Regions from separate parts of the Pandoraea sp. NE5 genome, predicted to be linked through region 3. Evidence: predicted binding sites of a transcription regulator. Region 3 holds the regulator's gene; each other region holds the start of a gene.
The links. Region 3 encodes FNR, which switches genes on or off when oxygen is low (the NO sensors DNR and NnrR bind a similar motif). Its sites were predicted from a motif close to TTGATNNNNATCAA; they were not measured.

Region 1 (4,265 bases), 530 kb from region 3:
GCGTGCCGAACATCCGGCCATGTACTTTTGCGTGCTTGTCCACGCCCTGCACCCACCGCCCGGCTCCCCGGTGCTGATGCAATTGATTGCGCCGCAGGTCGGCGGCGACGCCTTCGGGCCGGCCCTGATCAAGCAGGTCGAATGCCTGTTCTTCGCCGAACCCAACGCCCCAAAAGACTGACCCCCGTCAGCGACAAGCGACGCGGCGGTGTCACGAACGCCTCTTGACGGTATCCGGGACGCGACAGGCGCGCCGATGCATTACACTGGCGGCCGCCTTCTTTTGCTTTCATCCTCATGTCAGACGCTAATTCCACCACTGTCATTCTCGGCGCCGGTCAAGCCGGCGGCGAAACCGCCCTCGCCCTGCGTCAACTGGGTTACACGGGGCGCATCGTGCTCGCCGGCAACGAAAGCCACCTGCCGTATCGCCGCCCGCCGCTCTCGAAAGCGTTTCTGTCCGGTCAGGCCGATGAAGCCAGCCTGCTGATCCGTCCGGCAGACGCCTGGGAGAAGGCCGAGATCGACGTGCGTCTGGGCGTGACGGCCACTGCCATCGACCGCGCGGCGCGCACCGTCACATTCGACGACGGCCAGACACTCGGCTACGACCATCTGGTGCTGGCGCTTGGCGGCCGCGTGCGCCATCTGCCCATTCCGGGCGGCGACGCCCCGAACGTCTACTACCTGCGCAACATCGCAGATGCCACGCGTCTGCGCGAGGCGCTCGCCCCGGGCAAGCGCGTCGTCGTGGTCGGCGGCGGCTACATCGGGCTGGAAGTGGCGGCAACCGCCGTCAAGGCGGGCGCCGCGGTGACCGTGCTCGAAGCGGCCCCGCGCCTGCTGGCCCGCGTGGCGGAAGCCGATCTGGCGGACTTTTTCGCGACGTTGCACCGCGAGAACGGCGTCGACGTGCAGGTGGGCGTCGGCGTGACCGCGCTTGAGCAGGATGCGGCCGGTCGGGTCGTCGCGGTCGTGGCCGGTGACAAGCGCCTGCCGGCTGATGTAGTGGTCGTTGGCATTGGTGTCGTTCCGAACGCCGAGTTGGCACAGGCCGCGGGGCTGGCGGTCGAGAACGGCATCGTCGTCGACGAATTTGCCCGTACCAGCGATCCGGCGATCCTGGCGGTGGGCGACTGCGCGCATCACGAACACCCGGCGCTGGGCCGCCGCATTCGTCTGGAATCGGTGCCGAGCGCGAGCGAAATGGCGAAGGTGGCGGCGAGCGTAGTGCATGGCGATGCGCCCAAGGCCGTCGCGACCGCGCCCTGGTTCTGGTCGGATCAGTTCAACGCGAAGCTGCAAATGGTCGGCCTGACGGACGGCCATGACGCCATGATCGAGCGCCGCTTGCCGGATGCGCAAGGGGCCGCCGTGTTCATGCGCTTCTATCTGCGCGAAGGTGCCGTCGTGGCGGCCGTGAGCATCAATCGGGCACAGGAGTTTCTGGCCGCACGCGAACTCGTCGGTCGCCGCGCCGTGGTCGACCCGGTGCGTCTGGCCGACGCGGCCACGCCCCTCAAAACGCTTCTGTCAGAACTCGGCCCAGTCGCCTGAGGCCGAACGCCTTCTTCCGATGTGCCAAACGCCGGGCGCTTCCGCCCGGCGATCAACGCGCCGCCTGACCGCGCGCGTGTCACTCCACCGGTGCGTGCGCGGGCAACAGCAACACCGGCCGACCGGCGTGACGGGCCGTGTCCTCCGCGACGCTGCCCAGCGTGAAGCGCCGGAACCCGCGCCGCCCATGCGTGCCAAGCACGATGACATCGGCATCGGTCTCTTTGCCTGCGCAGATAATCTGATCGGCAACCCCCTCGCCGACCGGCTGAAGCTCTCGCAACTCGACGTCGCCGGGCACGCCCGCCTCATGCAGGCGTCGCGTCGCCCACTTCAGCGCCTGCTCGCCCACGGCGCGCACCGCGCCGAGCAGCGGGGCCGAGTCGAAGCCTTCGGGAAATGGCCCCGGCATATCCAGCACATGGACGACGCGCAACGACGCCGCATGCGCGCGAGCGAGCGAAAGTGCGTATTCGAAGGCGCGGCGCGACGTCTCGCTGTCGTCGAGCGCGACGAGTATCCGTTCGTAGTGTCCGCCCGCACGCAACGGCGAATGCGGGCGCGCCTCGCCCGCCACCAGCATCACCGGCACCTCCGCGCTGCGCAGAATCTGTTCGGCAACGCTGCCCAGCATGGCGCGTCGCACACCGCCCCGGCCGTGCGTGCCGACGATGATGATTTCGGCGCCCCACTCGTTGGCCTCGCGGGTGATGGCCTCCGGAACGGTCTCGCCGGTCGTGCGCAGATCGAGCAAATGCGCCTGTGGGTCGAGCCCTTCCTCGCGCAGATACAGCACCGCGCGCGCCAGATGTTCCTCGCCCTCGCGCTGCATGTCGCGACGCACCTGCTCCAGGTCGATGAGCTTGGCGAAGGCGGAGGTCACCGGCGTGACGGGGTCTTCCACCGTGTGAATGACGCGGATCACGTCGCCGTTGCGCGCAAAGGCGGCCGCCTCGCGCAGCGCACGGCGTGACGATTCGCTACCGTCGGTCGCCAGCAGAATGCGTTTTGTCATGAGCAGCCTCGCAAAGAGCATCACAGGAAGGCCTCGCACGCAGGCAGCGTGTCCGGCATCGTGCCGCCGCGCGAGTCGCTTCGACTGTCGAACCGTGACACGATGCAGCTACTATAGCGCTCGATCGTAGCCGACGACTACCTTCACTGGCTCGGGAATCCCCCTTAAGACGCGCTTGCTTGATGCAACGCAAAAACGCCACAGGCCCGACGCATCGGGCCTGTGTACGGCGTGAGTCCAGCAGAAAGCCGGGGGCGGAACGTCGCGCTTATCGGGCGGCGTCGCCCCAGCGATAAGCATGCGACGCGTCGTCGAGCTTCGCCTTGAGGCCGGCGTCGAGCGCGTAATCGACGGTACCGAGTGTTTCGGTCAATTGTTCGACGCGGCTCGCGCCGATAATCGCCGACGTGACCGCCGGGTTCGCCAGCACCCAGGCGAGCGACAGACGCGTCAGCGACTCACCCGCGTCCTTCGCAATGCCTTTGAGCGACTCGATCGTCTCGAACTCACGCTCGTGCCAGTAGCGCTGCTGGTACATCGAGCCGGCCTTGCCGACCGTCGCCGTGGTGAAGCGACCTTCGCTGGGGGCGGCATCATGTCGGTATTTGCCCGTCAGCAAGCCGCCGGCGAGCGGGTTGTAAGGGATGACCGCCAGACCTTCTTCACTGGCCAGCGGCAGCAGTTCGCGCTCGATCTGACGGAACAGCAGGTTGTAGCGCGGCTGCACCGACACGAAGCGTGCCACGCGCAGCACGTCGGCGCGGCCCAGGGCACGTGCGAGGCGATAGGCGAGGTAATTCGACACGCCGACGTAGCGGGCCTTGCCCGACTTCACAATGGTGTCGAGCGCCTCGAGCGTCTCGTCGATGGGCGTGTCGGTGTCGTCGGAATGCAGTTGGTACAGGTCGACGTAGTCGGTTCCCAGGCGGCGCAGCGACGCATCGATGGCATCGAGCAGATGCTTGCGCGACGCCCCCTTGTCCCACGGTGACGGTCCCATCTGGCCGCAGGCTTTGGTCGCGACGATGAACTGGCTACGGCGCCCCTTGAGCCAACGACCGACGATCTCCTCGGTACGTCCGGACAACGAGATGTCGGCGCCGAGCGGATAGACGTCGGCAATATCGATGAAGTTGACGCCCGCGTCGGCGGTACGGTCGAGAATCGCATGGCTGGCGGCTTCCTCGGTTTGCAGACCGAACGTCATGGTGCCCAGGCACAAGCGGGAAACGCTCAGGCCGGTGCGGCCGAATTTGGTGTATTGCACAGTCACTCCCGGAAGTTTCGAATGCGTCCATGCCAGGCGTCGATCGCGGGCCTCGCCGGCCACGCCCGCTGGCAAGAGCGCACAGTATGCGCGATTCCGGGAAAACGCGTGCGCGAGCCCGAACGCCCATTCGCGTGCGGATCCGGCGAAGACTCGCGCAGGGTTGGCGCGTCACTCCATCGATTTGAGGTCCACCCAGACACCGTCAGTGCCTCGAATGAGCTGCTTGCCGCCGTACTTCATGACGGTGGTCTGCTCGTTCGCCGACACGAAGGCCGTCTGCGGTAAATCAGCCGCATATGACCCCAGATCGGGCGTTCCCGCGAACGGGTTGTTCGCGATCAGATGCGAAACCAGCGTCATCAGCGCCAGATAGCTCGTGGGTGTGGAAATCGTGATCGGCGTGCCGCGGCTGGCCCCCGCCCC
Region 2 (4,265 bases), 420 kb from region 3:
CGAGGGATTCGAGATGGCGCGCCGGAAGATTGGGTCCAAGATCGTACTCGTTCCCTGACGCAGGGTGGCATAGGTGCGCGAAGTCCTCGCGCGTGCGAGCATGACTCGGGCACGCTAGCCATCCCGAGATGGCGGGCACTCCATGCCCCAGCGAAAATGGCCGCTGCGCAACAAGACCGGCGCGCCGAGGCAGAGCCCGAGATAGCGCTCGGTCATCTTCTCGATGGCCGGTCGGTTCGCTCGGAATGCGGCCATCAGATCGTCGACGTTGCACGATTTCGCGCCAAAGTGATCCTCCAGCGCCTCGGCGGAGATGGCACACAGCACACGCTTGTGGTTAAGATCGGCCGCGAACTCGATCGTCAGGTCGTCGCCGTTATAGGCCGGCGCGACGTGCGGAAACTCAATCTTCATGACCCAACTCCTCGGATGCGCGCGGGCGGCGGTGGCGTTCGTCGGACTCGCCGATCGCGGTGGGGGTGTGGCCAGGAATGGCTTCGTCTCCCTCCAGGTAAGCCTGTTCCATCGGTTCCACGACATGGCAAGGCCAGCCAAGGCGCTCCGCAATCCGCCGGCGCAGGCTGTCTGACGCGGCTGGCTCGCCATGATTGAGAAAGATGTGCCGGACCGGTTTGTCGAATTTCGAAAGCCAGGCGAGCGTCTCGTTGAAGTCGGCATGAGCGGACAGCGTGTCGAGCTGCACGACTTCGGCACCCACATGAACGTAATCACCGAAGATCTTGACCTCGCTGCCGCCGCTGACCAGCGTCGCGCCGCGGGTGCCGGGCGCCTGGAAGCCGGTAAAGAGCACGGTGTTGCGCCAGTCGCCTGCCATCGCCTTGAGGTGGTGCAGCACACGCCCGCCAGTGGCCATGCCGCTCCCCGCAATGATGACCAAGGGGACGGCGCGGGTATCGAGCCATTTCGACTGCTCCACACCGGAGACGAACGTCGCCGCGCCACACATCTCCGCGCATTCGACCGGGTTCAGTCGGTGATCGGTCCGGTGCGCCGCGTAAGTGTTCGTGACATTGATCGCCATGGGGCTATCGAGATAGACCGGCACGTCCGGAATGCCACCGGACGCCTTCTGCTTCGCAATCCAGTAAAGCAGGCTCTGCACACGACCGACGGCAAACGCCGGCACGATCACGGTGCCACCCCGGGCGAACGTTCGGTTCAGGATTTCCGCCAGTTGCGCACCGGGATCGGTCCGGTCGTGCAGCCGATCCCCGTACGTCGACTCCAGCACCAGGAAATCCGGTGACTCGGGAACTGCCGGGGGCAGCATGATCGGATCGTCCTGACGTCCCAGATCGCCCGAAAACAGCAGCTTCCGGCCACCGACATTGAACTGCGCCATCGCCGCGCCCAGAATATGGCCGGCATGCCAGAAGTGCAGCGTGATCTCGGGGGACACTTGAAACGGCGTATCGAATGGCAGCGGCTTGAGCAGCGCGATCGCGCGGTGTGCGTCTTCAGCGGTAAACAGCGGGAGGGCAGGCTGATGCTTGGATTTTCCGTGACGGTTCACGAACGCCGCCTGTTCTTCCTCGAGTCGCGCGCTGTCGAGCAGCAGAATCTCGCATAAATCGCGCGTTGCGGATGTGCAGTAGACCGGACCCTTGTAGCCATAACGCGCGAGCACCGGCAGGTAACCGCTATGGTCGATATGGGCGTGCGTGAGCACCACGGCGTCGAGGCGCTGGACGTCGAACGCGGGCGCCGCCCAGTTGCGAGCGCGCAAATTCTTCACACCCTGAAAGGCGCCGCAGTCGATCAGAATTTGCCTGCCGGCGGCCGAAAGCAGGGTCTTGGAACCGGTCACGGTGCCGGCGGCCCCCAGGAAGCGCAACTGCATGAAAACACCTCGCACGATGTCCGGGAAGCCACATGGCGCCCGGTATTGGCAGGATAGTCCGCCGGTGCCGGATCAGCCCGCGACGTGGCCGTGGACGTTGATGTGTATCAAGGACCATGTTCGCGTTCGCCCATCGCTCGCTTAACTGCCGCTACCGTGTAATCGTCACGATGGCAGACGGTTGACTCGGCCCGCGCGCGAACTTCGCTGCTACCGCGTTTTTCGCGCTCGCTGTGCCCCGACCTGTCGTCGAGTTCGCCCATTGACCTTAGTGAGGACGACGCAATGCCTCATCGAATCCTGCTTGCCACGGACGGTAGCGAGACGTCTTGGCGCGCCCTGCATGAAGCCATCCGATTCGCGATGCCCGACGACGTCGTTCGGGCGGTCAGTGTGATCGACGATCCTTTCGCCCACTATCAGGCGGCGTTCGCCTCTCATATCGATCTGGAAGCGGTCCGCGACGCCTTGATTTCAGAGAACCAGCAGACGTTGAGCGATACCTACAAGACACTGCGTGAAGAAGGGATCCAGGCCGACACGCGCTCCATCGATCTGCGCGCCTGGGGCGGCACGGTTGCCGACGCCATCATTCGGGAAGCCGAGCGGTGGCACGCCGATCTCCTGGTGCTCGGCACGCACGGGCGCAAGGGCGTGCGGCGGCTCTTGATGGGCAGCGTTGCCGAGCAAGTGCTTCGCCAAACGCATCGGCCTGTCATGTTGGTGACCGGGCCCGCCCCATCGCCGCAAGGCCCGTCCACGGCGGCAACCGCCACCGATCAGGGGTGAAATCATGTTGAAACGTATCCTGGTCGCCATCGACGGCAGCCCCACGGCCGATAAGGCGTTTGACTATGCGCTGGCGCTCGCCAAGGCGCGTGGCGCGCACCTGCACGTCGTGTTTGTCGTGGACATCCCGGTGGCCTACGTGGCCGATGCCGATCCGTTTCCCTTTATCGAAGCGATGCGGCTACAGGGCAAAGCGATTCGCGATACGGCCACCCAACGGCTCAAGGGGGAGGGCGTTGACGGTGACGTCGAGATACGGGAACTCCTGCCGCTCGGGGGCGATGTCGCGCACCAGATCAACGTGGCGGCCGATGAAGACCAGGCCGATGTGATCGTCATCGGCACGCACGGCCGACGCGGGGTTCAACGGTTGGCGTTGGGGAGTGTGGCGGAGAACTGCGCGAGACAGGCGCAGCGTCCCGTCATCCTCATTCCCCCGGCTGCGGCCGACGCGGGCAGTGCGGCGGCGTGAGTGTTCGTCGGTGGCGGTCGGCGCGGTCGCAGACGCTCGGCATGACGCGAAATGATCGCGAACGGCCCACGCGTGTAGAATTGGTCGGATGGATATGCTATCTCATACACCCGCGCGTATCGCGAAGGCGATACCTCCGAATCCAGTACGCGACACAGGGGACGGGGCATGACTCGCATTATCGTAGCGGACGATCACACGTTGGTCAGGGCCGGGTTGCAGCGCATCCTGGCCGGCAGCGAGAATCTGGAGATTGTGGGTGAGGCCGCGAATGGCGCACAAGCGATGGCGCTCCTCGAGCAGACCCCCTGCGATGTGCTGCTGCTGGATCTCTCGATGCCCGGACGTAGCGGCATCGACTTGATCGTGCAGATCAAGGCTTCGTTTCCTCGGCTGGCGATTCTCGTGCTTACCATGCACGGCGAAGAACAGTACGCCGTACGCGCGCTTAAAGCGGGCGCCGCCGGTTATATGACGAAGGAAAGCGCGCCGTCCGAGCTGGTGCTCGCCGTCAGGAAAGTCGTTGCCGGTGGCGTGTATCTGAGCCTGGCGATGGCCGAGCGGATCGCACAGGATCTGGCAAGCGCCGCTGGCGATACGCCGGGCTATCGGCGCCTGTCCGACCGGGAATTCGATGTGTTCCTGATGCTGGCACGGGGTCTGAGCGTGAGCGATATTGGCGATACCCTGTGCGTGAGCGCCAAGACCGTGAGCACCTACAAGGCTCGCGTGTTGCAGAAGCTCGACCTCAGGAGCCAGACCGATCTGGTCCATTACGCGATCAAGCACAATTTGTTACGGGACAGCCTCTGACCGGGCGGTTTTACAGCGCGGTCTGTCAGCCACGGCCTACAGAGCGCCATCACGGCTGACAGAAGATCGCGTCGCGCGCTTATTTTCTTTCCGGTGTCCGTCTCCGATACTGAAGGCGTCGATTGCACAGGCCAGTCCGCCGGAGTCCGCCATGTATGCTTCCTTCCGCCCGCTCGATCCCGCCCCCGAGGCTTACGCACAGAGCATTCGCGTGCATCGGGCATTCAACGATATCGATGACGGTGTGCCCCGGTGCAGCACCTGCCTCCTGCGTCAGCTCTGCCTGCCGGAAGGCCTTTCCGATGCATCTGCTCGCGGCCTGGACGGCGT
Region 3 (4,265 bases):
GTGGCAAAGCAGCGGCGCCCGCGAAGTCGAGCGACGTGGGCATGTGGCCGACGATGCGTTCGTCGACAAGATGGAACTCGCTGTTCGCGCCTGGGCGCGTGATGCTGCCCGCGTAGTACACCGGGTCGCCAACCTTGAAGAGGGTGACGTCCGGGCCGACGGCTGCGACGGTGCCCGCCGCATCCCACCCCAATACGCGCGGCGTGGCTTCGACCTTATCTTTCGGGGCGCGAACCTTGGTGTCGACCGGGTTCACGGAAATCGCTTCGACCTTGACCAGCAGGTCGCGCCCCGCGGGTGTTGGCGTCGGCAGCTCGATGTCTTCGAGCGACTTCGGGTCGTCAATCGGCAGGTAATGGGTCAATCCGACGGCTTTCATCTGTTTTCTCCTGAATAGGCGGGGCGCAGCCGGCAGTGCGCCGGCGACACCCCCGATGCGATAACGAGAGACTAAGGCTAGTCGATTGCTTTGATAATTCGCATAATGCGGAAAAGATCTTTTGGAGATTCCATCAAATGGCATTGGATCTCGATACCGTGGCGTTGTTCGTGCGCGTGGCGGCGCTCGGGAATGTGTCGGCCGCGGGGCGCGAGCAAGGGCTGTCTCCGGCCACGGCCAGTACGCGCCTGACACAACTCGAAGGTGTGCTCGGGGCACGGTTGCTGCATCGGACGACACGCAGGGTGGCGCTCACGCAAGAGGGGGAAGCCTTTCTGCGAGACGCGCAGACCTTGCTCGCGGCCGAGGCGCAAGCGATGGCAAGCGTTGGGCAGGGGCACGCAGCGCCTCAGGGGCGTTTGCGGGTGTCATGCTCCTCGTCGTTCGGGCGTCAGCATGTTTCCCCCGCCTTGTCGGCCTTCCTGGCGCGCTATCCGGGGATTTCGCTGGACTTCCGGCTCACGGATCGGGTTGTCGACCTGATCGAGGCCGGCATGGATCTCGCGATTCGCGTCGGGGCGTTGCGTGACTCGACGCTCGTTGCTCGCAAGCTCGCCCCGAATCGCCGGACATTGTGTGCGTCGCCCGCGTACCTCGCGGCGCGCGGCGCGCCGAAGCACCCAGGCGAGCTTGCCGCGCACGACTGCCTGATCCTGGGGGAGCAGCGCGATTGGCGGTTCGTGACGCCCGGTGGTCCGCTGAGCGTGCGTGTCGGCGGGCGTCTGGCGTCGGATAACGGGGAAGTGCTGCGCGACGCGGTTTTGGCGGGCCTGGGCATTGCGCTCAAGTCCACGTGGGACGTCGGCGCGCATCTGCGCAGCGGGGCGCTGGTGCCGGTGTTGCCCGCCTATCCGCTCGCGGAGGAGGTGGCGATCTGGGCCGTGTACCCGAGCCGGGCGTTCGTGCCGCCGAAAACCCATGCGCTGATCGAATTCCTGCAGGCGCGCTTTGGGCCGGCGCCGTATTGGGATGACGGCGACGACCCATCGGCTGGCCTATCGAGGCCGTAACGCGACGAAGCGTCAGTGAAGGTGATGGGGCCGCGTGAGTTGTGCGCCGGCGTCCTCGTGACCGATCGCCGGGCTGGCGTGGTGAAGCACAAGGCGCCAGCCATCGGCTTCCTTCATGTAAACGTTCGTGGCGAGCACGAAGGCGTAACGGGCTTCGGGACGGGTCTCGACCTGTACCTGTTCCAGCACGTTATGGACCGCGCACAGCGGATTGCGCGCTACCTGGAGATGACTGGCCGTGACGTGCAATCCGTCCTTGGCAAGGATCTGCTGCCAACTCTCGCGAACCGCCGCCGGGCCGACGTGGCGGGGCCCTGCCGGGTGAATGCAGACGATTTCCTCGTCTTCCGACCAGACGTCCATCAGCGTATCGGTATCGCCGGCGCGCAGCGCTTCGTAGTAGGCGTGCTCGGCGTCTTCCGGACTTAGAAAAATGGCAGCGGGCATAACGGCAGCCTCCGACGGGGTGGAGCGCCAGGCAATGGGGGCGCCTGGAGAACGCGCCGATTATGGAGCGTTTGCCGGGGCTTGTCGAACGTCGGGAGGGCAAAATCGCGCCATCGCGCGCGACGCTTGATCTGGCGCAACACGACGCGGGGGCGGGGCCGTTAGCGTATCGGTAACATCCGAGGCAGGGATGGCGGGTGACGGCGCACTGGCGGGAGCTTCGGCTGCGGGGACGCTCGTGCGTCCCCGTTGGCGGGTGTCAGCAGGGAACGCCGGCGAGTTCGTGCAGCGCGGCGGCGTCGATGATCTTGACGTGGCGCTGCCGGATTTCGATCATGCCGTTTTGTGCAAAGCGTGAAAACAGGCGGCTGACGGTTTCAAGCTTGAGGCCGAGGAAACTTCCGATTTCTTCGCGGCTCATGCGCAGCACGAATTCATGGGCGGAGTAACCGCGCGCGGACAGCCGCTCGGACAGGTTGAGCAGGAAGACGGCCAGACGTTCCTCGGCACGCATGGTGCCGAGCGCGAGCAGTTGCTGGTGCTCGTTGCGGATTTCCTGACTCATCAGGCGGTGCAACTGGCGTTGGAGCGATGGCACTTGACGCGACAACGTCTCCAGTTCGCCGAAGCGGGCGATGCACAGCTCGCTGTCTTCGAGCGCGATGGCGGTGCTCGGGTGATGGTGGTCGGCCACGGCGTCAAGGCCGATGAGTTCGCCCTGGAGGTGGAAGCCGACGACTTGCTCGCGGCCGTCGGGGGCCGTGACGCAACTTTTGAGCGAACCGAAGCGAATGCCGTAGACAGCGTGCAGATCGTCGTTCGCGTGGTACAGCACGTCGCCTTTCTTGAGGCGGCGGCGCTCGCTTACCAGTGCGTCGAGTCGTTCCAGCTCGGGTTCCGGAATGCCGACCGGCAAGCAGAATTGCCCGAGCGAACATGTGGAACAGCGGGGCTGAGCGATGGGAGTGCGACCGTTTTCTGTGGTCATGAGGGCCCCTGAAGTTTTTTGGAGAGTCTATCATGGTGCGTTGACCTATCGTTTTCCCTTTCCGCACGTCGGAATGTCGACGAGGCTTTACGGGCGTCGGTGTTTCAGTAATAATTGCGCACATACCGGACGTCCGTCTCGCCGCACAATCGGCCTGGGCGTTTTCCCGGCAGGTCGTTTCGAAGCATTCAGGTCGCGCCGCCGTCACTACGACCGAACACAATCGGGCGCGCGCTTATGCGAAGCGGTTACGACCGTTTCTCGTGTTCCAAGCATCCATTTATTCCTGATACCGGGTCGCCAAGCCCCCGGTCTGCTTAGTCGCACATGAATACCCAAGAGGCGAAACTCGTCCTCGAGACCGCGTTGATTTGCGCGCAGGAGCCGCTCAAGGTCGGCGATCTGCGCAAGCTTTTCAATGACGCCGTGTCTGGCGACACGGTGCGCGCGCTGCTCGAGGAAATCCGCGTGCAATGGGATGGCCGAGGTGTGGAATTGGTGGCGTTGGCCACCGGCTGGCGTTTCCAGAGCCGTCCGCGCATGCGTGAATACCTTGATCGCCTGAATCCAGAGAAGCCGCCGAAGTATTCGCGAGCGGTGATGGAGACGCTGGCGATCATCGCGTACCGTCAACCGGTCACGCGCGGCGATATCGAGGAGATTCGCGGCGTGACGGTCAACACACAGATCATCAAGCAACTCGAGGATCGAGGCTGGATCGAGGTGATCGGGCATCGAGATGTGCCGGGACGCCCGGGTCTGTACGCCACGACCAAGGACTTTCTCGACGATCTGGGGCTGCGGGCGCTCGATGCGTTGCCGCCGCTCGAAGATCCGGCCGCACAGGCGCAGATCGACTTGCTCGCGCAGCAGAACATCGAATTCGGCGAACGTGCCGAGGCCGACGCGGGGGATGACGCGATGTCCGATGACGTGCCTGTCGCCGATGCGCAAGCGCTGGCACGTCTGGCGCAAGCGCGTGCCGATGACCTGCCGCTTGCACAAGGGCTGCCCGAAGATCAGCGCCCGCCGCCGGGCGAGGGCGACGGGCCGACGGAAGACGCGTTGCTCGACGCCGTGATGGCGGAAGGCGAAGGCGACGATGGGGTGACAGTCCCGGTCGAGGCGCCGGCGGAGATTGAGCCGGTAGACGCTGAACGGGCATCGCTCGCGGAACTCGCGGGCGCGGCGCACGTCAGTGAGCAGGTCGACGCGGTGCATGACGATGCGACGCAAGCGAAGTCTGGCGACGGCGAGGCAGATCAAGGGCCGGTGTCCTCCAGTGCCGCAATGTCGGTGGAGGTCGCGCAGGACAAGGAATTTTCCGAAGAATCGGAGTCTGCGGTGTCGGTCGGCGACGATCCGCCGCAAGATGCGCAGG

Region 1: a site for FNR is predicted at 2,752-2,765, ahead of PanNE5_RS17965 (universal stress protein). Genes of this name have one in related genera too.
Region 2: a site for FNR is predicted at 1,959-1,972, ahead of PanNE5_RS18440 (MBL fold metallo-hydrolase RNA specificity domain-containing protein). Genes of this name have one in related genera too.

The regions. Positions count from the first base shown of each region.
Region 1 covers NZ_AP025517.1:3,947,281-3,951,545, reverse strand. The annotation lists gene PanNE5_RS17975 (TetR/AcrR family transcriptional regulator) at 1-181, shown strand, start outside; gene PanNE5_RS17970 (NAD(P)/FAD-dependent oxidoreductase) at 298-1,557, shown strand; gene PanNE5_RS17965 (universal stress protein) at 1,637-2,572, opposite strand; gene PanNE5_RS17960 (aldo/keto reductase) at 2,841-3,839, opposite strand; gene bcsG (cellulose biosynthesis protein BcsG) at 4,011-4,265, opposite strand, start outside.
Region 2 covers NZ_AP025517.1:4,057,725-4,061,989, forward strand. The annotation lists gene PanNE5_RS18430 (zinc-dependent alcohol dehydrogenase) at 1-58, shown strand, start outside; gene PanNE5_RS18435 (DUF1488 domain-containing protein) at 115-414, opposite strand; gene PanNE5_RS18440 (MBL fold metallo-hydrolase RNA specificity domain-containing protein) at 404-1,861, opposite strand; gene PanNE5_RS18445 (universal stress protein) at 2,147-2,650, shown strand; gene PanNE5_RS18450 (universal stress protein) at 2,655-3,122, shown strand; gene PanNE5_RS18455 (response regulator transcription factor) at 3,291-3,935, shown strand; partial or broken gene PanNE5_RS23090 (cyclic nucleotide-binding domain-containing protein) at 4,087-4,265, shown strand, end outside.
Region 3 covers NZ_AP025517.1:4,476,540-4,480,804, reverse strand. The annotation lists gene PanNE5_RS20250 (zinc-binding alcohol dehydrogenase family protein) at 1-379, opposite strand, end outside; gene PanNE5_RS20245 (LysR family transcriptional regulator) at 517-1,449, shown strand; gene PanNE5_RS20240 (YybH family protein) at 1,462-1,884, opposite strand; gene fnr (fumarate/nitrate reduction transcriptional regulator Fnr) at 2,156-2,884, opposite strand; gene scpB (SMC-Scp complex subunit ScpB) at 3,212-4,265, shown strand, end outside.